Regions from separate parts of the Vibrio tubiashii ATCC 19109 genome, predicted to be linked through region 3. Evidence: predicted binding sites of a transcription regulator. Region 3 holds the regulator's gene; each other region holds the start of a gene.
What was found. The regulator PurR, encoded in region 3, represses purine synthesis genes. The targets are predictions, from matches to a motif close to TNANGNAAACGTTTNCNTNA.
Positions count from the first base shown of each region.

Region 1: the regulator PurR is predicted to act here: its motif matches at 4,290-4,309, upstream of IX91_RS10870 (uracil-xanthine permease family protein).
Region 2: the regulator PurR is predicted to act here: its motif matches at 2,579-2,598, upstream of glpX (class II fructose-bisphosphatase).
Region 4: the regulator PurR is predicted to act here: its motif matches at 2,576-2,595, upstream of glyA (serine hydroxymethyltransferase).

Region 1 covers NZ_CP009354.1:2,407,160-2,414,957, reverse strand. The annotation lists gene ushA (bifunctional UDP-sugar hydrolase/5'-nucleotidase UshA) at 526-2,187, shown strand; gene ybaK (Cys-tRNA(Pro) deacylase) at 2,272-2,745, shown strand; gene IX91_RS10870 (uracil-xanthine permease family protein) at 2,967-4,211, opposite strand; gene IX91_RS10865 (DUF2066 domain-containing protein) at 4,472-5,731, shown strand; gene IX91_RS10860 (nitrous oxide reductase accessory protein NosL) at 5,909-6,406, opposite strand; gene IX91_RS10855 (ABC transporter permease) at 6,419-7,237, opposite strand; gene IX91_RS10850 (ABC transporter ATP-binding protein) at 7,234-7,798, opposite strand, start outside.
Region 2 covers NZ_CP009354.1:3,078,741-3,086,538, reverse strand. The annotation lists rRNA gene IX91_RS14130 (23S ribosomal RNA) at 1-657, shown strand, start outside; rRNA gene rrf (5S ribosomal RNA) at 748-863, shown strand; tRNA gene IX91_RS14120 (tRNA-Asp) at 895-971, shown strand; gene glpX (class II fructose-bisphosphatase) at 1,511-2,518, opposite strand; gene zapB (cell division protein ZapB) at 2,832-3,074, shown strand; gene metF (methylenetetrahydrofolate reductase) at 3,173-4,063, opposite strand; gene IX91_RS14100 (bifunctional aspartate kinase/homoserine dehydrogenase II) at 4,294-6,708, opposite strand; gene IX91_RS14095 (O-succinylhomoserine (thiol)-lyase) at 6,708-7,798, opposite strand, start outside.
Region 3 covers NZ_CP009354.1:1,133,317-1,141,114, reverse strand. The annotation lists gene elyC (envelope biogenesis factor ElyC) at 1-346, shown strand, start outside; gene torR (two-component system response regulator TorR) at 427-1,140, opposite strand; gene torD (molecular chaperone TorD) at 1,378-2,025, shown strand; gene purR (HTH-type transcriptional repressor PurR) at 2,237-3,244, shown strand; cyclic di-GMP riboswitch class I at 3,389-3,475, shown strand; gene IX91_RS05180 (TfoX/Sxy family DNA transformation protein) at 3,609-4,199, shown strand; gene IX91_RS05175 (TVP38/TMEM64 family protein) at 4,350-5,042, shown strand; gene IX91_RS05170 (putative signal transducing protein) at 5,042-5,347, shown strand; gene IX91_RS05165 (alpha/beta fold hydrolase) at 5,344-6,156, opposite strand; gene glgA (glycogen synthase GlgA) at 6,310-7,773, opposite strand; gene glgC (glucose-1-phosphate adenylyltransferase) at 7,763-7,798, opposite strand, start outside.
Region 4 covers NZ_CP009354.1:2,505,581-2,513,378, reverse strand. The annotation lists gene vexH (vibriobactin export RND transporter permease subunit VexH) at 1-1,447, shown strand, start outside; gene IX91_RS11445 (YitT family protein) at 1,708-2,307, opposite strand; gene glyA (serine hydroxymethyltransferase) at 2,671-3,921, shown strand; gene IX91_RS11435 (hypothetical protein) at 4,076-4,402, opposite strand; gene lipA (lipoyl synthase) at 4,645-5,610, opposite strand; gene lipB (lipoyl(octanoyl) transferase LipB) at 5,618-6,286, opposite strand; gene ybeD (DUF493 family protein YbeD) at 6,465-6,743, opposite strand; gene IX91_RS11415 (serine hydrolase) at 6,892-7,798, opposite strand, start outside.

The DNA of each region.
Region 1 (7,798 bases), 1.3 Mb from region 3:
TTTGTTCTTGGTTCTTCATCAATTAATAGCCCATAATCACCTGTCTACAATCAAATAAATTAAAGTTGTTATAATATAACAATTGTGCGCTCGTTTAGCTCCTGATTATCCGATGAAAATTCTAATCCTGTTGCCCTTGCTAAATTAATTTCTCGATATTTGTTTTGTTATAACATAACGAAAAGTGGTCGTGTTTGGTTGTTAACATTCACGAAGTTCGCCTTTTATGTTGATTAAATAACCTAAGTCACAATAGCGCTTAAAACGTTATTTCTCTCAGACAAACGTTTGCTTGTGATCTTATATTTGCGCCTGTGTAATTCTGGGCATTTATTACATGATTAATGGTTATTAAGAGTGATCCAGTCATCATAAATATGAAATTCAAGTGTCACTTTCGTCACCTTAATTTAAACTAGTTCAAGTTTTACTGCTCTCTCAGCCTGTTATTTTCCAAGTCTGTCTATTCACAGAGAGCAGTATAAAAAAGCAGTGGAAACCCCTAAAAGTTCAAAAGGTATGACAATGAAGCAAGGCCTGATCGTAAAAAGCGCTATTAGCGCAGCTATCCTGGCAACTCTAGCTGGTTGTGCAACGGCACCACAACACGAGTGGGAAGCAGACAAAACTTATAAGTTGACTGTTCTACACACTAACGACCACCACGGTCGCTTCTGGCAGAACAAATACGGCGAGTACGGCATGGCTGCTCGTAAAACACTGATTGATGAGCTTCGCGCAGAGATCGCTGCAGAAGGTGGTAGCTCGCTATTGCTATCTGGTGGTGACATCAACACTGGTGTTCCAGAGTCAGATCTACAAGATGCTGAACCAGATTTCAAAGGTATGAGCAAAATTGGTTACGATGCAATGGCACTTGGTAACCACGAGTTTGATAACCCTCTTGAAGTTCTAATGAAACAGAAAGAGTGGGCGAACTTCCCAATGCTTTCTGCAAACATCTACGACAAAGAGACTGGCGAGCGTATGTTCCAGGCTTACGAGATGTTTGATCTACAGGGTATTAAAGTTGCCGTTATCGGTCTAACGACAGAAGATACGCAGAAAATCGGTAACCCAGAATTTATCGGTGGCATCGATTTCCGTGACCCGAAAGAAGAAGCGAAGCAGCTAATCGCTGAGCTTGAGAAAACTGAAAAACCAGATCTTATCTTCGCGGTTACTCATATGGGTCACTACGAAGATGGTAAGCGTGGCGTAAACGCACCTGGTGATGTAGCACTAGCTCGTTACCTAGATGAAGGTTCTCTAGATATGATCGTTGGTGGTCACTCGCAAGAACCTGTATGTATGGAAGCGCCAAACGTTGTTAAGAAAAACTTCAAGCCTTCTGATGAGTGTAAGCCAGACCTACAAAACGGCACCTACATTGTTCAGGCGCACGAGTGGGGTAAATATGTAGGCCGTGCTGATTACGAATTCCGTAACGGCGAGCTACAAATGGTGAGCTACGACCTAATCCCAGTTAACCTGAAGAAGAAGGTTAAAATTGACGGTAAGAAGCAGCGTGTTCTTATCGAAGATGAGATTGCAGAAGATACAGAACTGCTAGAATTCCTACGCCCTTACCAAGAGAAAGGTAAAGCGCAGCTAGACGTTAAGATTGCTGAAACTAACGGCAAGCTGGAAGGTGACCGTAACGTGGTTCGTTTCCAACAAACTAACCTAGGTCGTCTAATCGCAACGGCTCACATGGAGCGCGCGAAAGCTGACTTTGCTGTTATGAACTCTGGTGGTGTGCGTGATTCTATCGCTGCGGGTGAAGTGACATACAAAGACGTACTGACGGTACAACCATTTGGCAATATCCTGACTTACACAGACATGTCTGGTCAAGAAGTGATGGATTACCTAAACGTTGTTGCAACTAAGCCGGTAGACTCTGGTGCATATGCTCAGTTCGCAGGTATCTCGATGACAGTTGCTGATGGTAAAGTTTCAAACGTGTTCATCGGTGGCAAACAGCTTCGCCTAGATGAGACGTACCGCTTTACAGTGCCTAGCTTCAACGCATCAGGCGGTGACGGCTACCCTAAACTAATGGGTCACCCAGGTTTTGTTAACACTGGTTTCGTTGATGCAGAAGTACTAAAAGAGTACCTAGAGTCAAATAGCCCTATCGATGTGAACAAATACGCACCATCAGGTGAGATTGTTTACAAGTAAGTTGACACCAACTTATAACGGTCTTTAAGCTAAAGCGCTGCTCAAATGAGCAGCGCTTTTTGTTTGTCTAAAGTTGGAGGGAATATGACTCCTGCAATAAATCTCGCTAAGAAGAAAAAAATTGCTCACACCATTCACCAGTACCATCATGACCCTAGAGCTGTAAGCTATGGTTTAGAGGCGGTAGAGGCTCTTGGGCAAAACCCTGAACAGGTCTTCAAAACCTTGCTATTTTGCTTAAATGGAGAGCCGAAAAACCTCGCGGTGGCGGTGATCCCCGTTGACCAGAAGCTCAACCTAAAGCAGGCAGCCAAAGCGGCAAAAAGCAAAAAGGCAGAGATGGCTAATCCGGACATAGCGCAGAAAACCACAGGGTATGTCGTGGGGGGCATCAGCCCACTTGGACAAAAAAAGGCTCTACCAACGTTTATCCATCAAAGTGCCGTTGGACAAGAAACGATTTGTGTCAGTGCAGGTAAGCGAGGTTTGGAAATTGAATTATCACCGCAAGATTTAGCAAGCCTAACCCGCGGTCAGTTTGCCGAGTTGTGTGGGTAGGGGGTTAGGGAACGGACTTCGTCCTTCGGGATTTTGGAACGGGCTGCGCCCTATGGAACACTTCGTTTCGGGAAAGCGGGATCGGGCTTTGCCCTGCTAGAAGTTCTATAGAGTGTTGACAGGACTTGTCCTTTGGAAGACACAGTTTTCCAGTTTTCCAGTTTTCCAAAAAAGGGTTGACGCAAAATGCCAACCCTGAAAAAACTCTCCGATTCTCGAATCTACTTCGTTTCTTCTTCCATTTGCGCATTATCCACGACGTGGTTCTCGCCTAAATCTTTTGGTAGAACTAGGTTAAGTAGAATCGCCACGATACCACACAGGCTAACACCTTGTAGGCTGAACTCACCGATACCGAAAGCCATGCCACCGATACCAAACACCAGGGTAATTGCAACGATGACTAGGTTGCGAGACTTGTGAAGGTCAACATTGTTCTTAATCAGCGTGTTTAAACCTACCGTCGCAATCGAACCAAACAATAGGATCATGATGCCACCCATAACAGGCATAGGGATGGTTTGTAGCACAGCACCGAGTTTCCCAACTAACGCGAGAACAATGGCACTTACTGCAGCCCATGTCATGATGACTGGGTTAAACGCTTTGGTCAGCATGACTGCGCCAGTTACCTCAGAGTAGGTGGTATTTGGCGGAGCACCAACCATTGACGCAGCGATAGTCGCCACCCCGTCACCGGTAATCGTGCGATGTAAACCTGGTTTCTTAATGTAGTTTTTGCCCGTCACGTTCGAAATTGCCAGCATATCGCCAACGTGTTCTACAGCCGGAGCAATCGCGACCGGAATCATAAATAGGATCGCGTTGATGTTAAATTCAGGCGTTGTAAAGTTTGGTAGAGCAAACCAAGCCGCTTCATGTACTGGTGCAAAATCGACAATGCCGTAGCCAAGACTCAGTGTGTAGCCAACAACAATGCCGCCTAGAATAGGGGTTAGTTTTAGGAAACCTTTGGCGAACACACTTAAAACAATCGTGGTAAGCAGCGAAGCCACTGAAATAACCAGTGAAGCGTCTGCGTCGATCACTTGAGATCCGTCTACCTTACCCAGCGCCATGTTGACTGCGACTGGAGCCAGACCCAAACCGATAACCATGATTACAGGGCCGACCACAACCGGTGGAAGTAGTTTGTGAATGATTTCAACGCCACGTACTTTGATCAGTGCACCCATCGCAACGTAGACAAAACCTGCTGCCATTAGGCCACCCATGGTCGCAGGGACGCCCCAAGTTTGCACACCGTAAAGGATAGGAGCGATAAAAGCGAATGAAGAAGCAAGGAAGATAGGAACAGAGCGGCGGGTTACAAGTTGAAATAAAAGGGTTCCGACACCTGCACCAAATAGAGCAACACTAGGATCTAATCCTGTCAGCAATGGAACTAATACAAGAGCCCCAAATGCGACAAACAACATCTGAGCACCTTGAATGGCGTTTTTCATGGGTTATTCCTTTAAGTGGCAAAGCTAAAAGCAGTATGAAACTGCTCAACAAAAATAAAATTCGCGGGATTTTATCATTATGCCAAACGTTTGCAATCTGAACTGGATCAAATAATTCACTATTTATCTATTCGTCAATGTGATGGCTTTGTGAAGGGAAATTTAGAATCAAGCTAAGTTTCTAGACCTTTAGTTGCTCCGGTCTCGATAGTTGCTTATCATCAACGTTTAACGTGTAAGAAACTGATCTTAGGAAGTGTATGCGTCATCTAGCTTTGTTCATTTTGGGTCTGGTCGCTCTACCTGCATTGGCTTTAACCAATGTCAACCTATACCAAACGGAAGTTGTATTAGACCAAGCGGCTGACAATGCCGATGCCAAAGCGCGAGCTGAAGGCATGAAAGAAGTGATAGTGCGTGCTTCTGGCGACCGTAATGCGGTGTCTAATGAAGTGGTTCAAAAGGCGCTTAAACAGAGTTCTCAATACGTGGCTCAACTTAGCTACGGTCAAGTTAATGAGCAGCAATCATTACGCATGGTGTTTAGTGCGCCTCATATTCGTTCACTATTGAGTCAAGCTCAGTTGCCGATTTGGCCTGCCGCTCGTGCGAATTTATTGGTTTGGTTAGTCGAAGAAGGGCAAGCGGATCGCAACATCATTTGGGAGCACTCACCATCATTGGTGTTAGACCAAATGAAGCAGCAAGCAGCAAAGCGCGGCCTGCCACTCACCGTACCTGTCGGTGATTTCGATGATATCACTGGTGTTGCAGTCTCCGATTTGTGGGGTGGTTTCATCCAACCTGTTGGCCAAGCCAGTCAGCGTTATCCAGTTGATGGTGTGCTGGTGGTGAAAGCGCAAGGCAATAGCTTAAGATGGACCTTATATGATCAGCGTCCTGCTTCAATTGGTGTTACTCGTCAGGCTCCTTTAGCAGGGTCTAACAATGGTATCGATGCTGCGGATAAAATGATCAACCAGATCAGTGATTACTATGCTAAGAAGAGCGCGGTTGTTGTTGCAAGTGAGTCTTCTGAAGCGGTAAAAGTTCGCTTTACTGAACTCAATGATGCAGTGAGCTTTTTTACTTTAGAGAACCAACTGAAGAAGCTAAGTTCAGTGGCATCGATTGATATCCTTAAAATTCAAGGCAATCAAGTGACATTCAACGTGCACCTACTGTCTACTCAACAAGAGTTTGAACAAGAAGTGCGCCGTATGCGCGATGTGACTCAGCTAGAAAGTGTCACTGATGAGCCGCAAATTATCGCTCCTGAAGTGATTGAGCCTTCTATTGAGACATTACCTGTTGAAGGTGACAACTTAGCTCAAGGCAACGAGGTAGAACCTTTTGAGCCAGTACAGGCTATTGAAGCTGCGCCAGAAGTGATTCCAGCGGAGATGATTTTACTGTTTGAGTGGCAAGGTAAACCTTACGTTGCTCCAGTATCGGACACGTCAGATGTTACCGCACCTATTGAGAGTGAGACCTCTGAGGTAGAGGTTAGCACTCAGTAAGCTTACTAAGTATGATGTCCAGAGCCCGCTATTGAGCTTTCAATAGCGGGCTTTTGCTTATACCAAGCAGAATAAATATCTGATCACTTATTAGTCCTGATTAGCATTATTGTGGTTCACAATGTAAAAGAATTTTGTTGCTGTTTAGACCATAGACTCAGATATGTTGTACCTGAATTACATAATGAGTTCTAAGGTAATGTCTTCGTATTGGTAGACTTTCCCACCGAAGCTTTTGCTAAAAGCTTTGGCGTCATTTTCTTCACTAAAACTTGCGAGAGTACTTCCCATCGCGCCTTTTTGGTTTGACCCGATAACATACCAGGCTGTTTTAGCATCGATAAAGTGCTCATCATTGGGTTTATTCCAAGGTGACTGGCTCATATCATGTACATAGACTTCTTGTACTAGGCGAGCGTTTTCAGGCTGGAAAAGAAAAGCAAACAGATCCCTTGTGGAACAAAACTTGTTGATGTCTTGTTTATCCTTCTGATACGACTCACCTTTTGGCCCTGGGAAATTGCTGATAATCATCCCGCATAAATGGCACTCATCAGCACTTTCTATTGCTACTGCGTCGCGTAACATGGTTTGCTGCGGATCTTCACCACAGCCAATCAATAGTATCGGGAGAAGTAGCAATCCGCACCATTTGGTTAAAAAACGTTTGGTCATTGTTTGCCTCGCTTATAGTTTTTTCTGTCTAAAAATGGCCATGGCAATTCCTAGCGGAACGAGGACCCATGCCACCATAGTGATAAGTAAAGTTTGAGTGGAATAGCTAGAGTTTATTACCACGGCGAGTACGCCACTGACATCAGAGGTATTGAGTGCTGATAGGTTTACTAATCGAAATAGATCTGCCGGGTTCAGCATCATTATTTGGACAAGGCTATGTTGTGAAAATCCTTCATCAACGCCAACAAGTAAGGCAAGCAGAGTAAGGTCAAACACCAATACAAAGAATAGCCATACCAGCAGAGCGGCTCCTGCGGCTTTAGACTTTTCGGCGGAGAGTAAGCTAATCACATAGGCTAAGCAGATGAAAACTAGCCCAAGCAAAATCGAGCTAAGGATAAAAAGTGCAAACGCACTAACAACGGCTTGCAAAGAGCTCGATAGGCTAAGTAAGACACCGGCACTGCCAAAGCCGATAAAAGTTGCTAATGAAATTATGCTGCCTTGACCGAGAAACTTGCCCAGTAATAATTGCGAGTGGCTAATTGGATAGGTCATAAGCAACAACAAGGTTCCTGATTCTTGTTCCCCGACAAAACTGTCATAGCATAGCAGCAAGGCAATGAGTGGGATAATGAACACCGACAAACTCGACAGGCTTGCGATTGTGGTTGAAAGCGAAGGTGTGCTGATTTGACCAGACGCGGCACTGCCATAATAGCTAAGACCTATGGCCAGCAGTGAAAAAATCAATGTTATTGAAACTAACCAACGGTTTCGTAACCCATCTTGAAATTCTTTTATTCCAACGGCGATGATTGGGTTCATAGTTTTACCTCCTTTTGCAAGCTATCGGAATGGCTAAGAAAGTACTGATATATCTGCTCAAGATTGGCTGGGGTGACTTGAATATCTTGTAAGCTCTCGTGGTTTACCAACTCTTTCACTACGGTCATTGTCTCTGACTCTGGGATGTGTAGGCAGTTAGGAGTTGTCATAAAACCTGTAAGTCTTGGGTGAGCCGCCAACGCCCCATTTAGACCTTGGGTTTTGATCGTCACAGGGAGTTGAGCTTGCTGACGTAGACTTTCCAATGTACCAGTTGCAATGCATGTGCCTTGCGAAAGAATCATGGCTCGGTCGATATGCTTTTCAACACCGGGTAAAACATGTGAGCAAAGTAAAACGCTGGCACCTTTGTCTTTAAGTTGGTCAACACTGGTATAAAAGTCTTGTGTTGCTATGGGGTCCAAGCCTACGGTGGGCTCATCGAGCAGCAATAGTTTCGGCTCTCCCAAAAAGGCTTGCGCAAGACCAAGTCGTTGCCTCATACCTTTTGAGTAATGCTTAACCTTCTGATTTCTGGCGTCGTGCAGCCCAACGTCTTGA
Region 2 (7,798 bases), 1.3 Mb from region 3:
CTGGGGCGGTCTCCTCCCAAAGAGTAACGGAGGAGCACGAAGGTGGGCTAATCACGGTTGGACATCGTGAGGTTAGTGCAATGGCATAAGCCCGCTTGACTGCGAGAATGACAATTCGAGCAGGTGCGAAAGCAGGTCATAGTGATCCGGTGGTTCTGTATGGAAGGGCCATCGCTCAACGGATAAAAGGTACTCCGGGGATAACAGGCTGATACCGCCCAAGAGTTCATATCGACGGCGGTGTTTGGCACCTCGATGTCGGCTCATCACATCCTGGGGCTGAAGTCGGTCCCAAGGGTATGGCTGTTCGCCATTTAAAGTGGTACGCGAGCTGGGTTTAGAACGTCGTGAGACAGTTCGGTCCCTATCTGCCGTGGGCGTTGGAAGATTGAAGGGGGCTGCTCCTAGTACGAGAGGACCGGAGTGGACGAACCTCTGGTGTTCGGGTTGTGTCGCCAGACGCATTGCCCGGTAGCTAAGTTCGGAATCGATAACCGCTGAAAGCATCTAAGCGGGAAGCGAGCCCTGAGATGAGTCTTCCCTGACCCCTTGAGGGTCCTAAAGGGTTGTTCGAGACTAGAACGTTGATAGGCAGGGTGTGTAAGCGTTGTGAGGCGTTGAGCTAACCTGTACTAATTGCCCGTGAGGCTTAACCATACAACACCCAAAGGGTTTTGATGGACTCAAAGCAAGAACTTTGAATGTGTAATTACAGAACTTAAAACAGCTTTCCGAATTAAGAATTTGCTTGGCGACCATAGCGATTTGGACCCACCTGATTCCATGCCGAACTCAGAAGTGAAACGAATTAGCGCCGATGGTAGTGTGGGGCTTCCCCATGTGAGAGTAGGACATCGCCAGGCTTTAAATTTAGACTTAGAGTCTAACCAGTGCGGAGCGGTAGTTCAGTTGGTTAGAATACCGGCCTGTCACGCCGGGGGTCGCGGGTTCGAGTCCCGTCCGCTCCGCCACTTATTCTAGACCTCAGCAGCAATGCTGAGGTCTTTTTGTATCTACGGGATTATTTTGCTCTGCGACCAACGAGTCCCGCTTGCCCGCAAGCCCGGCCGTCAGCCACTTATTTAGAAAGCCTAGTCTTACGACTAGGCTTTCGTCGTTTTAGAAGCCCGTTGCTGACGCAACGGGCTTCTTGCGTTTAGTGGAAAGTGGAACGGGCTACGCCCTATGGAACACTTCGTTTCGGGAAAACGGGAGCGGGCTTCGCCCTGCGAGAGGTGAGTGTTGATACTAAGTTGGTAGAGCCGATGGTTTAGAAGGCGTTGACAGGACTCGTCCCCTAAAAGACACAATCCTCCAGTTCTCCAGTTCTCCAGTTCTCCAGTTCTCCAGTTCTCCAGTTCTCCAGTTCTCCAGTTCTCCAGTTCTCCAGTTCTCCAGTTCTCCAGTTCTCCAGTTCTTCGTAGGACGAACTCCGTTCCCACCTCCTGCTTCTTTACCAAACAAAAAAGGCCAGCAGCTGCTGACCTTCTATGATTTTGATGTTCACCTGTTAAAGAATAATATCTCTTACTTCAGGATCTTTACGCTCTAGGTAGTGAGTCGATTTAATACGACGAATAGTACGGCATCGACCACGAATTAACAGAGTTTCAGTCGTAGCGATATTACCTTGGCGAGAGATACCCTCTAGTAGGTCTCCTTTAGTAATGCCTGTTGCAGAGAATACAACGTTATCGCTACGTGCCATATCTTCCATCTTAAGTACGACATTAGCTTTTACGCCCATTTCTTCACAGCGTTTAAGTTCTGCAGCGCCATAGATGCGGTTTTCTTCACTATCACCTTTCACTTCATGGCGAGGCAGTAGTTGACCATGCATATCACCATCCAGTGCACGAATGACAGCCGCTGAAACAACACCTTCAGGAGCACCACCGATACAGTACATAACGTCCACTTCGCTATCAGGCATACAAGTTAGGATAGAAGCAGCAACATCGCCATCTGGCACAGCAAAGACGCGAACACCCATTGCCTGCATTTCTGCGATCACAGCATCATGACGAGGCTTTGCAAGGGTAATGACCACCAGTGTATCTAAAGTCTTGTTCAGCGCTTGCGCGATGTTCTCTAGGTTCTCTTTGAGTGGTTTATTGAGGTCGATACAGCCTTTTGCACCAGGGCCAACAACTAACTTTTCCATGTACATATCAGGAGCTTTAAGGAAGCTGCCTTTTTCACCAGCTGCAAGTACTGCTAGAGCATTAGATTGACCCATTGCAGTCATACGTGTGCCTTCAATAGGATCAACCGCGATGTCTACCTCATCTCCACCAGTACCTACGTTCTCACCAATGTACAGCATTGGCGCATCGTCGATTTCGCCCTCACCGATCACGATCTCTCCACTGATCTCGGTTTTATTAAGTAAGCTGCGCATGACCTCAACCGCAGCGCCATCTGCTGCGTTCTTATCGCCGCGGCCAAGCCACTTGTAACCTGCTAAAGCTGCACCCTCGGTAACTCGAGAAAATGACATTGCTAAATCGCGTTTCATGAAGACTCCAAAGTGTTAGGAAAGAGAGAAAAACAAAAGCGGCAGGATCTTATCATATCAGAAAGGAAACGTTTGCCTTTTTGCTCGAACAGGCATTGAACTGGATCAATCTAACAGGTTAAATTAACAAATAGATGTCGCTCGCTTGAGGGATGTAAGACCATTGTCAATTTACGCTGTTTTTTTAATCGAATGGCAAAAAAACTACAATATAGGGCGTGTTTATCCGCTCTCGGCTGAGTAGAATGGTTGCAAATGGTTTTGGAACATAGGTGACCAAAACCTTCTCCGAATAATAGATAGGTAGGCTAAGATGTCTTTTGAAGTATTAGAACAACTAGAAGCAAAAATCCAAACTGCAGTAGATACAATTGCTCTTCTACAAATGGAAGTTGAAGAACTGAAAGAAGAGAAAGAAAAGCTAGCGACTGAAGCAAACGAACTACGTAGTAACCGTGAAGAGCTAGAACAAAAAGCTCAGCAAATGCAGCAAGAGCACTCTGCTTGGCAAGAGCGCATCCGTAACCTACTTGGTAAAATGGATGAAGTAGAGTAATCACTACTCGTATTTAAAAAGGCTGAACTCTGGTTCAGCCTTTTTGCTTTCTGGGGACAACAATGACCAAGCAGTAATTGGTCATTTTGGAATACTACCTATGCTTTAGGACGAACGCCTAAAGTGTGGCACAGGGCGTAAGTCATTTCCGCACGGTTGAGGGTGTAGAAATGGAAATCCTTAACCCCTTCACGGCTCAATGTACGCACCATGTCAATTGCTTGGCTTGCTCCAACAAGCTGCCTTGTTGTTGGATCATCATCCAAACCTTCAAACTGCTTAGCCATCCATCCCGGAACTTTAACGTTGTTCTGCGCTGCAAAGCGAGAAGCTTGCTTGAAGTTCGAAACTGGTAAAATACCTGGAACGATTTCTACATCAATGCCTGCCGCCACGCAGCGGTCACGGAATCGCAAGTAACTCTCTACGTCAAAGAAGAACTGAGTGATAGCTCGGTTCGCACCGGCATCTACCTTACGTTTTAAGTTAAGTAGGTCAGCTTGAGCGCTTTTTGCTTCAGGGTGAACTTCAGGGAAAGCAGCAACTGAGATATCGAAGTCATGGCGCTCTTTTAGCAAAGTGACGAGGTCAGAAGCGTACATTTCAGGCTTACCACCACCTGGGGGAATATCACCACGCAGCGCGACAATACTTTGAATACCATTTGCCCAGTAGTCATCAGCGATTCGGACAAGCTCTTCACGTGATGCATCAATACAGGTTAAGTGCGGCGCGGCAACTAGACCTGTTTGATCTTTGATCTCTTTGATAATCGAGTGTGTTCTATCTCGCTCACCGGAGTTAGCACCATAGGTAACCGAAACAAATTTTGGTTGTAGAGTCTTAAGGCGGTGCACAGAGTTCCAAAGTGTTTCTTCCATCTTTTCGCTACTAGGTGGAAAAAACTCAAATGACACATTGATATTGTCAGACAGTTCGGCGATATTCTGATTTAAGGCGTCGATATGACCTGCGTGCGTGTATCCCATCTTACTCTCCCTGTGGCCACTCCGTGCCATAAAACTCTAAAATTCCAAATCGACGTTTAGACGTCTATATGTCTACAGAATGTATTGAATACGATTTAATGTCAATAATGTGATTATGAATATTTTTCAACTTAATCATGAGCTGGCTTCAAGTTTAGTTGAAGTAAATTGATATGGGATTGAAAGAGAATAAAGTAAAAAGGCGCCGAGGAGATCAGCGCCTTTGTGAGTTAGAGTAAACTTGAGAGGAGGTTCAAATCAGATTGAATCGCACCTGCGGTGACTTCTCTGCCTGCGCCAGGGCCTCTGATAACAAGTGGATTGTCTTTATACCACTTACTCTCGATAGCGAATATATTGTCACATGGCAGTAAGTTCGCTAGAGCATGCTCTTTGCTTAGCGCTTCAACACCTACCGTTGCAGTACCATTTTTCTCTAATCTTGCGACATAACGAAGCACTTTGTCTTCGCGCTGAGCTTTCTCAAGGCGCTCTGCGAGCAGTTCACTTAATAGCGCACTCTTATCAAGAAATTCATCTAGGGATAGCTCAGCGAGCTCTGTAGGTACCAAACTTTCAACTTTTACCGCTTCTGGTTCCAATGTAAGGCCTGACTCGCGCGCTAGGATGACGAGTTTACGCATAACGTCTGAACCGTCTAGGTCGCTGCGAGGGTCGGGCTCAGTTAAGCCTTGCTGCCACGCTAGGTCTACCAGCTCAGCAAAAGGAACGCTGCCATCGTATTGCTGGAATAGCCACGAGAGGGTGCCTGAGAAAATACCTGATAATGCGATAATGTCATCGCCGCTTTCTCGTAGGTCTCGAACTGTGTGGTTAATTGGCAGCCCTGCACCAACGGTAGCGTTGTAAAGCCAGTGACGATTGATCTTTGCGAAGGCGTCTTGAACCTGATGGTAGTATTGGCTAGAAGCTGACCCCGCGACTTTATTTGCCGAGATCAAGTGCATGCCTTGCTCCGCAATTTCTAAGTAGCGTTGGGCTAAGGTTTGACTGGCAGTCACATCCAACACAACAAGATCATCATAGCCTTGAATAGCACCGAGTTTTTCAATCCAGTCGTTTCCTTCGTGGCTAATCGCTTCGTCATCGAAATGAGCACCAACTTGGCTTGCATCAATTCCTTTCGGGTCGAACCAATAAGTTTGGCTATCAATCACAGCCACTAACTCAAAGTTCATACCATGACGCTTTTCAAGTTCGCTCTTTTGCTCGGTGAACAGTTCTAACCAGCTTGAGCCGATATTGCCTTTACCACACAGGGCAATAGCGACACGTTTCTGGGCTTGGAACAATTGGCTATGAATAGCTTTAACCAAGGGTTTAGTATCGGTTGTGCGTAAAACGGCAACTAAGCTAAGCCCGGACAATGATTCTGAAATAAACTCGACAGGTGAAGATTTCAGTTGCTGGTAGAAACCATAGCAATGGTTGGCATTCTTGGTTACGCCAGCTCCTACCGCTGCTACCATCGAATAACCTTCTTTAAGCTTAATCTCCGCTTCAATTGCCGCATCTTGTAGATACTCTAAAGCGCCGCCCACTATTTCACTTGTGTAAGCGAGACGTAAGCAATGTTGGTCTGCTTGAGCTTCATAAGTCAGTGGTTCAAGCTGTGCTCGCTTGAGGCTTGCAAGTACCTCATTTTCGACTCGTTGGAAATCATGACCAGAGGTGAAATTGAGTTGAATTAATAGCACTTCATCTAGTGATGAGATGATTTTTGCACCGCGACCAGAGGCAAGCACACGTTCTATGCGTGTAGAACCAGATTCTGGTTGGTAGCTGCAACGAAGATGTAGATCCATCGCACTTTGAGCGACGGGTTGTAACGTACGGCTATGCAGTACAGGGGCAGCAAGTCTAGCAAGCTCACTGGCCTCATCTAAGCGTAATAACGGTAGAAGACAGGCATCTGATACTAACCTTGGGTCCGCGCTGTATACACCTGCTACATCACTCCAAATCGTTACGCGTTTCGCTTCTGCCAGCGCGCCGATAACGGTTGCTGAATAGTCAGAACCATTACGCCCTAGTAACACCGTATGCCCTTGGCTATCTTGAGCCATAAAGCCAGTGATCACCACTCTATGATGAGCGTGTTGCACTAATACTTCTTTAGTGAGCGGGTAAGAAGCACCAAAGTCGACTTCAGGCTGAGTGCCCGCTTCAGCACGTAAAAATGCGCGAGCATCCTGAGCCACAGCAGGTAGAGAGTGTTGATTGAGCAGCGCTGCCAATAGGCGTGAAGACCACACTTCGCCATGACCTAAAACGGCTGCTTTCTCTGCTTCGTTGAGCGGATAAGTCAACTCGCCCAAGGTACTGAACTCATCATTTAAAGTAGCGAGTAGCTGCTGTTTTACTTCTCCTTCAATAAGCGTTTCAATCAGCTCGGTTTGAAACTGGCGCAGTGCTTGAAGTTCTTCGTGAGCAATACGGCCATCTTTGCTGAGGGCTTCGAGAAATGCAATCAGGCGGTTGGTGGTTTTGCCTGCGGCAGAAACAACGATCAGATCTTCTGGTTGTGAGTATTCTTTTAAGATACCGACGACACGGCGGTAGCACTCAGGGTCGGCAAGGCTGCTACCACCAAACTTATGGAGTTGACGTTGAATAGTAGACATTAGAAGGCTTCCTTAGCTTTTGCGAAAGCTTGTTCAAGGTCAGCAATTAAATCTTCTGCATCTTCAAGCCCAACCGACAGGCGCAGCAGTTGTTGGGAAACACCAGCCTCTGCAAGTGCTTCCTCTCCCATTGCCCTATGTGTCATTGAAGCAGGGTGACAGATTAGGCTCTCTACACCGCCGAGAGATTCAGCAAGTGAGAAAAGCTCTAGTTCACCAACAAAGAATTTAAGTTGTTCAAAGCTACCCGCGAATTCGAAGCTGAGCATAGAACCAAAGCCAGTTTGCTGCTTTTTAGCAATCTCATGGCCTGGATGCTCAGGCAGGCTAGGATGATAGATGTTACCGACTAAGTCTTGGGTCTGTAAGAAGTCTAAAATTTGGCGAGAGCTCTCCTCATGCACCTTCATACGTGCCCCCAGAGTACGGATGCCGCGCAATGTCATGTAGCTATCAAATGGTGTGCCTGTTGCACCAATACAGTTACCCCACCAAGCTAGTTCTTCCGCGTGTTCTTCGGTTTTGGTAATGACAACACCGCCAATAACATCAGAGTGGCCATTGATATACTTGGTGGTCGAGTGAATAACAAAGTCGGCGCCAAGGTCTAAAGGCTTTTGGAACACAGGTGTCAAAAAGGTATTGTCGACAGCCACTAGAGCGCCAACTTGTTTAGCTTTCTCACATACGTCCGCGATATCGACGACACGAACTAGCGGGTTAGATGGTGTTTCCAATAGGATCAGTTTAGGCTTTTTAGCTAGGGCTTCGGCAAAAGCTTGTTCGTTAGATTGATCAACAAATAGAACTTTGAAATCACCTTTATTTGCGCGGGTATTGAATAGACGGTAAGTACCACCGTAGCAATCGTGCGGTGCGACGATAAGGTCATCTGGGCCAAGGAAAGCGGATACCCATAGATTAAGTGCCGAAGTACCACAGTTGGTCACGACCGCGCCCTTACCTGACTCAAGTTCAAACAGAGCAGTTTCGAGTAGTCCGCGGTTTGGGTTGCCTGAGCGGGTGTAATCGTACTTTGGTACATCACCAAAGGCAGGAAAGCCATAATTTGTCGAGAGGTAAATAGGTG
Region 3 (7,798 bases):
TGACATTATTCTGTTAGAAACCGCCAAAGATACTTGGGAAGAAGCTCGACAAGCGGCAGCATTCGTTAATACCAAAAAGCTGGTTGTTGTAACGTCAGCCAGTCATATGGAGCGTGCTCTGAATGAATTCTACTCGGCAGGATTAAAGCCGTACCCTGCACCTACCAATTACCTTGCGCATGATAAAGTTACACAAGCATGGGCTAAATACACACCTAAAGCGGTGTATTTGGAGCAAACCGAGCGTTATTGGCACGAAACCTTAGGTCAAATTTGGCAAACGCTTAGGAATTGGGCGTCAGATTATGAAGAGCAAGCGCTGCAAGCTTCTGAAAGCAAAGTTTGATACCAAGTAAACTATGAATCCTAGATAGAAAAATACCGAGTCAAGCCTCGGTATTTTTATGTCTGTTGACGCGGTAACATTTAGTCACCTGCAAACATATAGCCTTCGCCATGAACGGTGACAAAAATTTGTGGATTCTTTGGATCGAATTCCATTTTTGCTCGCATGCGACGAATCAAGACATCAATTGTGCGATCGTTTGGTGCATCAACACGGTGGCTGATCATATTTAAGATACGTTCACGGCTGAGAACCTGATTCGGATAAGAGGATAAAGCCACTAGCAGTTCATATTCTGCTTTAGTCAGCTTAACCGGCTCACCGTTACGACTCAGTGCACGGCGCTGAACGTCAAACGTCCACTCACCAAAGCGAACAACATTATCATCTTGCTTCGCTGCGCTGTCAGAGCCTGACGAGTTACGTGCAGCGGAAATTCGCCACAGTAAATTCTTAACTCGAACCAATAGCTCGCGTAATTCAAAAGGTTTAGTGACATAGTCATCGGCGCCCATTTCAAGGCCAACGATTTTGTCGATGCTGTCCGTGCGTCCTGTTACCAGGATAATTCCAATGTCTGATTGACTGCGAAGTTCGCGAGTTAGCATTAATCCATCTTCACCGGGTAGATTAATATCCAACATCACCAAATCAATCGCGTTGCTTTGTAGCATGTCTCGCATCTGCTCGCCGCTTTCTGCTTCGCTGACTTGGTAACCTTCATTCTGAAAGTAGCCAACGAGCTTGCTGCGAGTCACTACGTCGTCTTCTACTACTAGTACGTGATAACTCATCTGCACCACTTAATTTGCATTGGGAATAGTTCTATCATTTATTCTATTCATAAATAGTAACATTTCTAGTATTTATCACTTTAAAAACGAGAAAGATGATTTTTTATTGATTCAAGACAAAACCGCCGCCTTTGTTAATAAATGCTCATAATTCGTCTTTTATTGTCACGTAAGCCATTACCGCTATTCATTTTTATTAGTTACACTAATAGGTAGTTATTTTGGGAGTGATACCTAATGCAAGAAATCAAAGCATTCAACGAGAAACGTGCGGAAATCTATTGGTGGCTTTCAAGCCTTTACGCCAAAGAATTAACGGAAGAGAACCTTGAACAGTACCATTCAGCTCAAATCCGCTCTTTCCTTACTGGCCTTGGCGAGAATGCCGATCTAAAGCCGTCGATTGATCGTGTCATTGATGCACTCAATCGCCTTATCGATCGCGAAGATGCACAACTAGAGCTTGCCGCTGATTTTTGTGATCTATTTTTGAAGTCTGATCGCGACTCTGCACTACCTTACGCTTCAATGTACATTGGAGAGACTGGCCTGCTTAACGACAAACCAGCGAAAGAGATGGAAGCGTTAATGCTAGAGCATGGTGTTGCTGTCGATGAAGGCTTAAATGAACCTGCTGACCATATTGCCATTGAGCTGGATTTTCTCGGCAACCTCATCATTCGCTCTAATGAGCTTGAGCAAGAGCGTCATATTGAAGAAGCACTGATCGAGCAAGAGGGCTTCATTCGTCAGCACCTTCTAAGTTGGACCCCTAAGTTTTCAGCTAAGTGTCAAACACTCGATGAGTTCGGTTTTTACTCGGCGATCGCTTCTCTCACAGTGGCATTCTTAGAGTTAGATTGCACATACTTAATCGGTGAATAGAGTCTGACAATGTGAACTGACACAGGTCAGTTCGAAGAAATGTGTTTGCCCTAAGTCGGATTGCGGTCTAAAATCGTGACCGCAAACGATAAAAATGAACTATTCAAATACAAACCGCTAAATAAGAGCGGTTTTTGTGTTTCTGATACTTTCTGCCAACTTATTCTAAACTGAATATATTCTCGTGGCAGTCATCGACAGGACAAAATTTATGGCCACTATTAAAGACGTTGCTCGCCTTGCTGGTGTTTCAACAACCACTGTGTCTCACGTGATTAACAAAACACGCTTTGTTGCCGAAGCGACACAAGAAAAAGTGATGGAAGCGGTAACCGAGCTTAATTATGCACCGAGTGCAGTTGCTCGTAGTCTTAAGTGCAACACTACTCGTACAATCGGTATGTTAGTGACACAATCGACGAACCTATTTTTCTCAGAAGTTATCGACGGCGTAGAAAGCTACTGTTACCGCCAAGGTTACACCTTGATTCTGTGTAATACAGGCGGCATCTATGAAAAACAACGCGACTACATTCGCATGTTGGCTGAAAAGCGTGTAGATGGCATCCTAGTGATGTGTTCAGATCTGACTGAAGAGCTGAGCGAAATGCTTGATCGCCACAAAGATATTCCAAAAGTAGTTATGGATTGGGGCCCAGAGAGTTCTCAAGCAGATAAGATCATCGATAACTCAGAAGAAGGCGGCTACTTAGCAACCAAATACCTAATTGAACGTGGTCACACTGACATTGCTTGTTTAAGTGGTCACTTCGAAAAAGCAGCATGTGTTGAGCGTATTAGTGGCTTTAAGCGTGCCATGGCCGAAGCGGAACTACCGGTAAATGAAGATTGGATTCTTGAAGGTAACTTCGAATGTGATACAGCGGTATTGGCGGCAGATAAAATTGTTGCAATGGATAAAAAGCCAACAGCCGTGTTCTGTTTTAATGACACCATGGCACTTGGTTTAATGAGCCGCCTGCAACAAAAAGGCATTCAAATCCCACAAGATATTTCCGTAATTGGTTACGATAATATTGAACTGGCCGAGTACTTCTCTCCGCCGTTAACAACGGTTCACCAACCAAAACGTCGTGTTGGTAAGAATGCCTTTGAAATTCTTCTTGAGCGAATTAAAGACAAAGAGCACGAAAAACGCGTGTTTGAGATGCACCCAGAGATTGTTGAGCGTAATACCGTTCGTAATCTAAATAAATAACCTTAACTCAGACGCTTAGCTAGTAGCCGTACTATTGGCTAAGCGTATATCTCCCCTCTATTTATTGAACCAATGTCACATTTATCCTATACAAACGTGATGTTCTGCGCAGAATTTATTTATTCTTAAAGTGTTCGATTAATGCCACGAACAGGGCAAACCATTCCGAAAGGATGGGACGCAAAGCCTCCGGCCTTAAACAATTTATTGTCTGGTAGCGGGGTTGCCGATGGCGAATATGCAAACTGTCATACCGCTTTTACTTGCACTCGTATGACACCTTACTGACAATGTCTCTGCATAATTTTGCTAATCTCTCGGACCTGCATTGGTGGCGTATACTTATACACCGAGAAAACACAGCATGGATAAACCAATACTAAAAGACTCAATGCGTTTATTTGAGCAGTTAGGACATATCAAGTCTCGCTCAATGTTTGGTGGCTTTGGCATTTTTGCTGATGACACTATGTTCGCACTTGTCGTCAACGATAAGCTTCACGTACGCGCGGACGCGGCTCTCGCTAAACAATTTAAGTCTCAAGGGCTAGAACCTTACGTATACAAAAAACGCGGCTTTCCCGTCGTGACAAAGTATTTTGCGCTTTGTGATGACTGGGCAGCAGACGCAGGTAAAACGTTAAAGATTGCTAGCGTCGCGTTAAAAGCCGCAAACCAAGAGAAACAATGCCAATCGCAGGCGAAACCGAATCGCTTGAAGGATCTTCCTAATTTAAGGCTAGCGACAGAACGCATGCTTAAGAAAGCAGGCATAGACACTGTCGAAAACTTAGAAGAGGTGGGCGCCGTACACGCTTTTAAGGCTATCCAGTCTACACACTCTGCCGATGTTAACATCGAACTTCTCTGGGCTTTAGAAGGTGCTATTAAAGGCACGCACTGGTCGGTTATCCCACAAAGCCGACGTCAGGAACTGTTAACGCAAGTTAGCTAATCTAAAACAATATATCTAGAAGAAGTCAGCCTTAGTGCTGACTTTTTTATTGTTTTTTATCTGCCACCTTGAAATTTGTCGCTTGCTTTCCCTGTCTTGTCTAGTAACACTAATATTTGATATCCATGAAATTAAATGGAGCTGCTCAACATGAATAAAAAGATCATCCTAGGAATTGTTTTCGTCGCATTGATTGTTTTACTTGGCGTCAATTTTGGCCAGTATCTCACGCTAGACAATGCCAAAGCCCAGCAAGCTGAGCTTGCGGCATTTATTGCTGACAACTTTACTATCGCCGCGGCGAGCTATTTTATCGCCTATGTTGCCATCACCGCTTTTTCGATTCCTGGCGCTGCGGTCGTGACTCTTTTGGGTGCTGCCCTTTTCGGTTTCTGGACAAGCTTACTGCTGGTTTCTTTCGCTAGCACCATAGGTGCAACACTCGCATTTTTGAGCAGCCGATACTTATTGCGTGATTGGGTACAAAGCAAATTTGGTGAAAAGCTCAATGCCATCAACCAAGGCGTTGAAAAAGATGGCGCATTTTATCTGTTCTCACTGAGATTAATTCCAGTGTTCCCATTCTTCCTCATCAACTTGTTAATGGGTTTAACACCTATCGCGACGGCTCGATTCTATTTGGTGAGTCAACTCGGTATGTTGCCAGGAACTGCGGTTTACCTGAATGCTGGTACTCAACTGGCTCAAATAGACAGCTTGTCGGGTATCGTATCTCCAACCGTTTTAGCCTCTTTTGCACTTCTCGGCTTATTCCCTGTCATTGCAAAATGGATTATGGCTAAAATTAAGAGCTCCCCTTCAACATCAAATGGAAATGCTTAATGAGGATCTATTCCGCATCGACGCCTACCGAAGCTCACATTGTTTGTGAGCTTCTTAAGTCTCAACAGATTGACTGTGAAGTTCGCGGTGAAGGCGTGTTTGGGCTCCAAGGTGAAATACCTTTTGGCGAGAGTAGCGAACCTTATGTCTGGTTACTTGACCCAGAACAAGCCAAGCATGCCAATACGGTTATCGAACAATTTAACAATGCAGATGTTGGCAGTAATTGGCTTTGTAACCAATGCGGGGAAATGAACGAGCCTCAATTTGGCGCATGTTGGCAATGCGGACAAGCAGCACCTTAACCGATTTTAGGCGCTTCAATTTGCTGCTGAATAAATGAAATTGAATGGTGATTGAACTCTTCTGGTCGCTCGACGTTACATACATGGCCGCAATCGGCAATCTCAAGTAACTTACTTTTACGATGTGCTGCGACCATCTCTTTCACAGGTTGAATAAACATATAGTCTTTCTCACCCATCAAATAGAGCGTTGGGATTGGCAGTTCTCTATCCTTAAAATACTTCATCAGTGGGTTAACTTCCGAAGTGAGAATAAACCAACGCTTAAACTCTTTCTGGCAAAGCTTCTTTGCTTCGCGGATAAATAAGTGCCTTGATTCCCTCTGAGTACGCTGCGGCATCACAATATAAGCAAAAAGGCTGTATAACCACATATAAGGGATAACGTGTTTGCACATGCCACCTAGCCTAACCAATATCTGCGAACGGACGTTAAATCGCGTTACAGCGCCACCTAGCACCATCGACTTGACTCTATCTGTTGCAAGTTCCGCTAGGTTTCGAACAATTATCGTGCCGAGAGACATACCAACAAAATGAGCCGAACGTATCTTTAAGTGATCAAGCACCTTAAGAATGTCCATTGTCACCGCTTGAAACGTATAGCGGTTTGCCATTAGCTCTTTGATCAATTGATTCGACTTACCGTGACCACGAAGATCGATAAGTAATAGATTAAAATGCTGTTTATACGCTTTGATTTGCTTAAACCAAATTGAGGAACTTCCCCCTGCGCCATGCACAAAGACTACCCATTCATCACTTGTGGGATGGGTAAAGGTTTTGTGAAATAGCAAGGTATCACTCATATCGAAAAGGGTTTACTCAGCAATAAAATTGGTTACGGAGAGTACCATAAACATAGGGGGATTTACGTCAATTTACCTCAATTCTTAATTATTCTTTTATTAAAAGTGTAAGTAACCATCAAAAAAGGCGCCCTCAAGACGCCTAGTTTCATATTAGCTTTTGTTCAACGCACTGTGATACAAGGATAGATATTCATCTGCCGATTTGTTCCAACAGAAATTTTGCTCCATCGCATACAATTGAACGCGTTTGACTTCGTTAGGTTGCTGCGCGTGCAGCAGTAAAGAACGCTGCAACACGTTAAGCAAAGCACTTGGCTTTGGTTCATCAAATACAAAACCCGTTGCATTTTCAGGCTCAGCATCATAGTCATTAACGCTGTCGCGCAACCCACCAACGCCGCGAACGATAGGGAGTGTACCGTAAGCCATGCTGTAGATCTGATTCAAACCACACGGCTCAAACTCAGAAGGCATAATAAAGAAGTCCGATCCCGCCTCAACCAAATGCGCTAACTCATTGTCATACGCCTCAACAAAAACAAACTTGTCGCTATGCAGCGCTGCAATCTCTTTTAGCTGAGACGCTAGAACAGGGTCACCTGTGCCGACAATCACCACCTGAACCTGATACTTAAGAAAATCACTTAAGATCGGCAATAGATAGTGCACACCTTTTTGGTGTGTCAGGCGACAGACCATGCCATAGACTGCGACCTCTTGAGTTTCTAGTCCCACCCTTTGCTGTAACTCTCGTTTACACGCTTTTTTACCCCTAACCATACTTTGGCGAGTCGCCTTGTAGTTCACAGGTAAGTAAGCATCACTTTGAGGATTCCAAGCGCTGTAGTCGCATCCGTTAAGTATGCCGACTAAATCGTCTGAGCGCTGTTGAAACTCTGCTGCCATGCCATGGCTGCCAAGTTCTGTTTTTAGCTCTTCAGCGTAAGTTGGACTGACAGCATTGATCTTATCCGCATTCATCACCCCCGCTCTTAGCATCGTAATGTGCGTCGCACTGACTGCCGCATCCAGCGCATAACGCGTGTGCATCTCTGGCAGAGACTGCAGTTCATCGTAACTAAATACCCCCTTAAACACCGCGTTGTGTACCGACAATACACTCTTAGTATGAGTGAAAAAGTCATGCGAATGATAGCGGTGTTTAAGCAAGTATGGGACAAATCCAGTATGCCAGTCGTTGGCATGAATAATATCTGCTTTGAATCCGAGCTTAGGTAACATATCTAGACTAGCGGCACTAAAAAACGCAAAACGTTCACCGTTATCGACGTACGCTTGATTGTTTTCCGCGTACATCTCTGGCCTATCGAAATACTTCGGACAATCGATGGCATACACGGGCACGCCAACGATCTCTAGCTGTTTAACCCGATATTCAGTGTGAGGCCAATGCTCTAACTGAGTTTCAAGCACCACTTGGGCTTGCTCAATACCCGCCAACTTTTGGTAAGCAGGTAAAGTAATACGAACATCTTGCTGCAGTGCGAGTAGTGCTTCAGGCAGTGCCTTGGCAACGTCTGCCAAGCCACCACTCTTAATTAACCCTTCAACTTCCGATGCTACAAATAGAATAGATAAATTCTTAGTAGCCAACTCTTGCTCCTTTAGGAATAACAAC
Region 4 (7,798 bases), 1.4 Mb from region 3:
CTTTGCTTTTGCTCGCGGTGCTGATGCAACCAGTTACAACCGTATGGCAGCGAACATGGATATCATAGAGGAACGCTTGATGCCTCTGCTTGGGCAAGGTTTCCTCAAATCCTTTAGCATTCAATCGCCAGCATTTGGTGGTAATGCTGGCGACCAAACGGGCTTTGTTATCATGATCCTTGAAGATTGGAATGATCGTGATGTCACGGCACAGCAAGCTTTGGGCGAAGTTCGCAAAGCGCTAGCGGGTATCGCTGATGTTAGAGTATTCCCATTTATGCCAGGTTTCCGTGGTGGCTCTAGCGAACCTGTTCAGTTTGTTCTCGGTGGTTCTGATTATGCTGAACTTAAAACTTGGGCGGAAAAACTAGAGCAACTTGCTGAAGATTCGCCATTTATGGAAGGCGCAGACATTAACTACTCAGAAAGAACGCCAGAGCTGGTTGTGTCAGTAGATAAACAGCGCGCAGCCGAGCTTGGGATTAGCGTGGAAGCGATCTCTGAAACACTTGAGATTATGTTGGGTGGTAAGAGTGAGACGACCTTTGTTGAGCGCGGTGAAGAGTATGACGTTTACCTGCGTGGTGATGAGAACAGCTTTAACAATGCCGCGGATCTGAGCCAAATTTATATGCGTACGGCTTCTGGTGAATTGGTCACTCTTGATGCGGTCACTAAGATTGAAGAGGTTGCCTCATCGATTCGTTTATCGCACTACAACAAGCAGAAGGCAGTGACGATTACAGCCAACCTTTCTGACGGTTATACCTTAGGGGATGCGCTTGATTTCTTAGACCAACAAGCGATAGAGCTATTACCGGGTGACATTTCGGTGAGCTACTCTGGTGAGTCAAAAGACTATAAAGAGAACCAGTCGAGTATCTTAGTTGTGTTTGGTTTAGCGCTGCTGGTGGCTTATCTCGTTCTGGCTGCGCAGTTTGAAAGCTTTATCAACCCGTTAGTTGTTATGTTTACCGTCCCTATGGGGGTATTTGGTGGCTTCCTTGGGCTGTTTGTGATGGGACAAGGCCTCAACATCTATAGCCAGATTGGTATGATTATGTTGATCGGTATGGTAACTAAGAACGGTATCTTGATTGTCGAGTTTGCTAACCAACTTCGCGATCGCGGCATTGAGTTTGAGAAAGCTATTGTTGATGCGTCTGCGCGTCGCTTGCGCCCAATCATGATGACAGCATTTACCACTCTTGCTGGTGCTATACCGCTGATTATGTCGACGGGAGCGGGCTATGAAAGCCGCGTGGCTGTGGGCACGGTGATCTTCTTTGGTATGGGTTTTGCGACTTTAGTAACTCTGTTCGTTATCCCTGCCATGTACCGCTTGATTTCAGCAACGACTCAGTCGCCGGGTCATGTGGAAGCAGAGCTAAACAAAGAACTAAGCCACGATGTGAAAGCACGTGTCTCGCACGGGGAGTTGGAGTAAAGGGCCCGGAACGGGCGTTGCCTTCGGGAATTTGGAACGGGCTTCGCCCTTCGAGAGTTTTTCGTTCCCGCATCCCGAATCCATAGCGAAGCGTTCCTAAATAAAAAGGGTTGATACCATGTATCAACCCTCAAAAACTTTCCAGTTATCCAGTTATCCAGTTATCCAGTTATCCAGTTATCCAGTTATCCAGTTATCCAGTTATCCAGTTATCCAGTTATCCAGTTATCCAGTTATCCAGTTATCCAGTTATCCAGTTTCTAACCGTAATTCACACTATAACGCGTTGGTTTGTGGTTCATAGCCAACACTAGGTTTAACGCAATGGCACCAATGATTGAAAGCACGATGATTTGCGGTGACACGAAGAAAAACGATGCGACTAAAATAGTAAAATCGATAGCTAGCTGAGATTTTCCAACCGAAATGCCGAATTTATCTTGGATAAATAAGCAAAGTACATTGAAGCCGCCCAAACTAGAGCGATGACGGAAGAGAATCAACATCCCCAATCCCATCAAAAGACCACCGGCGACCGCACAGTAGACTTCGTTGATGGTATCTAAGCTAATCACTAAATAGAGGTGATCGGCAAATACAGAGACCAAGGCGCCAGAAATCGCACTATTAAAAGCAAAGCGCGAACCGAATCGTTTCCATGCCAAAAGGTAAAAAGGGCAATTGGCAATAAAGTAGAGAGTACCAAAAGAGAACGAAACAAATTGGCTAGCTAACAGTGCCAGTCCGGTAGTGCCGCCAGTGAGCAATGACGCTGATTGTAAAAAGAAAACCCCTTGGGCAACCAGAAAAGTCCCGGTCAAAATTGCGATCCAGTCTTCTCTTCTTGAGTGTTTTTCCATCAATTTAAAATTTAACTGCTGAATATTGGCGTGCATACTATTTAAAAAATGAGGATTTCGGTAGCTTGAGAGGGAAAATTAAGGTAAACCTATGTAATTATCGTTTTACGGAGTGTAAAGGATAAAATTGACACTTTTCTAAGTCATCATTTGGAGAAATGTTCAATATGACATTCCTTGTAAAGCATTATGAAAAAACTGCATGAGAAAAATTTCAATTTTCTCTTTATGACCTAGATCAAATTATGTAGAATGCGCGTCATTAGCTTAATGCAAACGTTTGCGTCAGGTAAAAACGTCGGTATTGAGGTCATAAATCAGTTTTTTAAAACTTTAAGTCTTAATCTGAGTCAGGAGATACAGATGCTAAAGCGTGATATGAACATCGCAGATTACGATGCGGAACTGTTCGCAGCAATCCAAGAAGAAACTCTTCGCCAGGAAGAACACATTGAACTAATCGCTTCTGAAAACTACACAAGCCCACGTGTAATGGAAGCTCAAGGTTCTCAGCTAACTAACAAATACGCTGAAGGTTACCCAGGCAAGCGTTACTACGGTGGTTGTGAGTACGTAGATAAAGCAGAAGCTCTTGCTATTGACCGTGCATGTGAGCTTTTCGGTTGTGAGTATGCAAACGTACAGCCACACTCTGGTTCTCAAGCAAACAGTGCTGTTTACATGGCACTTCTAAACCCAGGCGATACCGTTTTAGGTATGAGCCTAGCGCACGGTGGTCACCTGACTCACGGTTCACCAGTAAACTTCTCTGGTAAGCACTACAACGTTATTCCTTACGGTATCGACGAAGCGGGTCAAATCAACTACGACGAAATGGAGCAACTGGCTCTTGAGCACAAGCCTAAGATGATTATCGGTGGTTTCTCAGCTTACTCTCAAATCGTAGATTGGGCTCGCATGCGTGAAATCGCAGATAAAGCGGGTGCCTGGTTGTTTGTTGATATGGCTCACGTAGCAGGTCTCATTGCTGCAGGTGTATACCCAACGCCAGTGCCACACGCTCACGTTGTGACAACAACGACGCACAAAACGCTAGCAGGTCCACGTGGTGGTCTAATCCTGTCTAACGCTGGCGAAGAGATGTACAAGAAACTGAACTCTGCTGTATTCCCTGGTGGTCAAGGTGGCCCTCTAATGCACGTTATCGCGGGTAAAGCGGTTGCATTTAAAGAAGCAATGGAGCCAGAGTTCAAAGAGTACCAAGCACGCGTTGTTAAGAATGCGAAAGCGATGGTTGCTCAGTTCCAAGAGCGCGGTTACAAAATTGTTTCTAACGGTACAGAGAATCACCTGTTCCTAGTTGATCTGATCGACAAAGACATTACAGGTAAAGATGCAGATGCAGCACTAGGTGCAGCAAACATCACAGTAAACAAAAACTCAGTACCAAACGACCCACGTAGCCCATTCGTTACTTCTGGTATCCGTGTAGGTTCTCCAGCAATCACTCGCCGTGGTTTCACTGAAGACGATGCAAAAGATCTAGCGAACTGGATGTGTGACGTTCTAGACAACATCGGCAACGAAGAAGTTATCGAAGCGACTAAAGCTAAGGTTCTTGAAATTTGTAAGCGTCTACCAGTTTACGCTTAATCAGGTTTCTGCTTAATCAAAAACACCTCCAGCTTGGAGGTGTTTTTTTATGTCTCCAATACCAACCAGAATCAATGTCTTAGCACCTGTTTTTAGATAGGTATAAAACAAAAACGGCAGCCTTTTGGGCTGCCGTTTCAAATCTTAGTTCAGCTTATTTGTTTACGCTGATTGTCTCACCAGATTTACAACGGAATTGGTAGTACTTAGTGCTTTCGTTGAACTTAGATAGACCTTCACCACTACAGTAGTCTGCGTTGATATCACGCATGGTGTCTAGAGTTGCTTCAGTGCGAAGAGTAAACTTAGAGCCATCAGCACATACAATGCGTACACGACCATCGTCACTGACTGAGTAAGTCTTTACTTCTGTGTTGCAAAGTTCGAAAGAAGCGTCCATGTAGTTGTCTTGCTGAGTGGGTTCAGATGCACAACCTGCAAGAGTAATAGCCACAACAGCGGCAGCAAAAATGTTTTTCATGCGTCTATCCAATATTTCGAGTATTTAAAGCCAATCCCATCATTTATCTGAACATAACGTTATTGGTATGAATAAAGTTTGATTTAGGTATTATATCAAACCTAGAGTTTCGTTCTAGTATCAAAGTTGTTTCAATACTTGATATGGTAGTGGATTGTGGCGGGTGAGTAAAATCGCTACAAATAAAATATGCCTCACGTTCAAAAACGAGAGGCATAGATAAGTGATTGTCTTACTGTAATTTAGCTTACTTCTACGCCTTGAGCTTGTAAGTCAGCATGGTACGAAGAACGTACAAATGGACCACAAGCTGCGTGAGTAAAGCCAAGCTCTAGAGCGATTTCTTTTAGCTCATCAAACTCTGACGGTGGAACGTAACGTTCAACCGGTAGGTGATGACGGCTAGGTGCTAGGTATTGGCCTAACGTCAGCATGGTGACACCGTGAGCACGAAGATCTTTCAATACTTCGACGATCTCTTCTTTTGTTTCACCTAAGCCCATCATAATGCCTGACTTAGTCGGAATGTTTGGGTGCTGCTCTTTGAATTTTTGTAGCAGCTGCAATGACCACTTGTAGTTCGCGCCAGGGCGAGCTTTACGATACAGGCGAGGTGCTGTCTCTAAGTTGTGGTTGAAAACATCCGGCGGATTGTCTTTTAGCAGCTCAAGAGCCACGTCCATACGACCACGGAAGTCTGGTACAAGTGTTTCAATCTTAATGTTCGGATTTAGTTCGCGGATTTCACGGTTACAGTCGGCAAAATGCTGTGCACCACCATCACGAAGATCGTCACGGTCAACGGAAGTAATAACCACGTACTTCAGTTTCATGTCTTGAATAGTTTTAGCCAGTTTCTTCGGCTCGTCTGCTTCAGGAGTCAGTGGACGTCCATGAGCAACGTCGCAGAATGGGCAACGACGGGTACAAATTGCACCCAAAATCATAAAGGTTGCAGTACCGTGGTTAAAACATTCTGCAAGGTTAGGGCATGAAGCTTCTTCACAAACGGAGTGTAAGTTGTTTTTACGCATTGCCGATTTTATATCTTGAATGCGCTGGCTGTCCGCAGGTAGCTTGATCTTCATCCAGTCTGGTTTACGAAGAACTTCTTTTTGCTCTGTAGGCATGTTCTTTACTGGAATCAGTGCCATTTTATCAGCGTCGCGGTACTTAACGCCTTTTTCCATTTGGATTGGTTTACTCATGCTTCTCTTACTTCTCGTTATTGTTGGTCTTGTGGCCTGCTTGTGTGTCGACACTAACCTGTTCATAGTTAAGTAAATCAACCAGTTCTTCGACTAGTTTTGTCTCTACTTGAGTCATGTCGTCAGGTCCGCCAAGTTGGCTGACTTGAACCATTTCCATTCCAGCGTAACCACAAGGGTTGATACGTAGAAATGGCGTAAGATCCATATTCACATTTAGTGCTAAGCCGTGGAACGAACAACCTTTACGGATTCGTAATCCTAAGGAACAGATTTTCTTCCCATCTACATAGACACCTGGTGCATCAGGGCGTGCAGCTGAGTCGATATTGTATGCTTTTAGGGTATTAATTACGAGATTCTCAATATGAGTAACAAGATCTCGTACTCCCATTTTTTTACGACGAAGGTTAATCAGAAAGTACGCAACAAGCTGACCTGGCCCGTGGTAGGTGACTTGGCCACCACGATCGCTCTGAACAACGGGGATATCACCTGTATTAAGTAGGTGTTCCGCTTTGCCTGCTTGCCCTTGTGTGAAGACTGGATTGTGCTCAACAAGCCACACCTCGTCAGCGGTGTCTTCTGTCCGGTTATCTGTGAAGTCATGCATTGCTTGCCAAATTGGCTTGTAATCTTGTCTTCCTAGATGTTTCACAACAAGCTGGTTTTGCATTCCGCTTTCCATCGTCGGTTAATAAAGTTAACGGATTATAAACTGCTTCTGGTCAAGGGACTATATACCAGTAACACATTTTTAACCCTAGACTTTTTGCAGGATAATTATCTGTTTGATATCTAAAAAGAAAGCAGCTTTCGCTGCCTTCAAAAAAAATTGAATTAACTCAAATTTTTTATAGCACCATGCGTACAATGTCGATCTCACCGAGCTCTTTGTAAAGCGTTTCAACTTGCTCGATAGAAGTTGCGGTGATATTGACAGATACTGAGTGGTAATTGCCCTTAGCACTTGGCTTTACGGTTGGGCTGTAATCACCTGGAGCATGGCGTTGGATGACTTCAAGAACCTTTTCAGGAAGCTCAGGCTTAGCATAGCCCATTACCTTGTAGGTAAACGAACAAGGGAACTCAAGCAGGTCTTTCAGTTTTGCATCTGAATTAATGTTCAGCATTTTGAAACTCCAAGTTGGGAAGTCGTTGTTAGCAGCGCGGAATAGTACTGTCTATCGAGGATGAACTCAAGATACCCTCTGCGCTATGTCGAAAGCGTGAAAAACAAAAAAGCCGCACTAGGCGGCTTTTCAAAGCTAAGTACTCGAATTACAAGAAGCTTTTGAACAGCATTACAATGTAATCCCATAGGCGGCTGAATAGGCTACCTTCTTCCACATCCTCTAGAGCAAGAAGTGGGTACTCTGCAATATCTTCACCTTCTAGTTGATAGTATAGCTTACCAACTACGTCACCTTTCATAATTGGGGCTTCTAGCTCTTTTTCAAGGATGAAGCTTGCCTTAAGGTTTTTCGCTTGGCCGCGAGGTAGGGTTACATAGGTATCTTGGTCAAGACCTAGCGCCACCGTATCTTTGTTACCCATCCAGATCTTTTCTTCAACGAAGGTTTCACCGGCTTTGTGAGGAGCAACGGTTTCGAAGAAGCGGAAACCGTAGCTCAGAAGCTTTTTGCTTTCAGATTTACGCGCATTCGCATTTTTAGTTCCCATAACTACCGCAACTAGGCGCATTTTGCCTTCTGTCGCAGAGCTAACTAGGCTGTAACCTGCGTTGCTCGTGTGTCCAGTTTTGATACCGTCAACGTTCATGCTCTTATCCCAAAGCAGACCGTTACGGTTGTATTGGGTGATGCCGTTGTAAGTGAACTTTTTGTCGGAGTAGATACGGTACTCGTCTGGCACGTCACGGATCAGTGCGCTACCCAGTAAAGCCATATCGTAAGGCGTTGAGTATAGGTTCGGGTTATCTAGACCATGCACGTTAGCAAAGTGCGTGTCTTTCATGCCGATAGTGTCAGCCCAAGCGTTCATAAGATCGACAAATGCGTCTTCTGAACCAGCGATGTGCTCTGCCATGGCAACACAAGCATCATTACCAGACTGAACAATGATACCGCGGTTTAGGTCTTCTACTTTTACCGTAGTACCGACTTCGATAAACATCTTTGAAGAGTCAGGGAAGTTTTTCGCCCAAGCATTTTTACTGATAGTGACA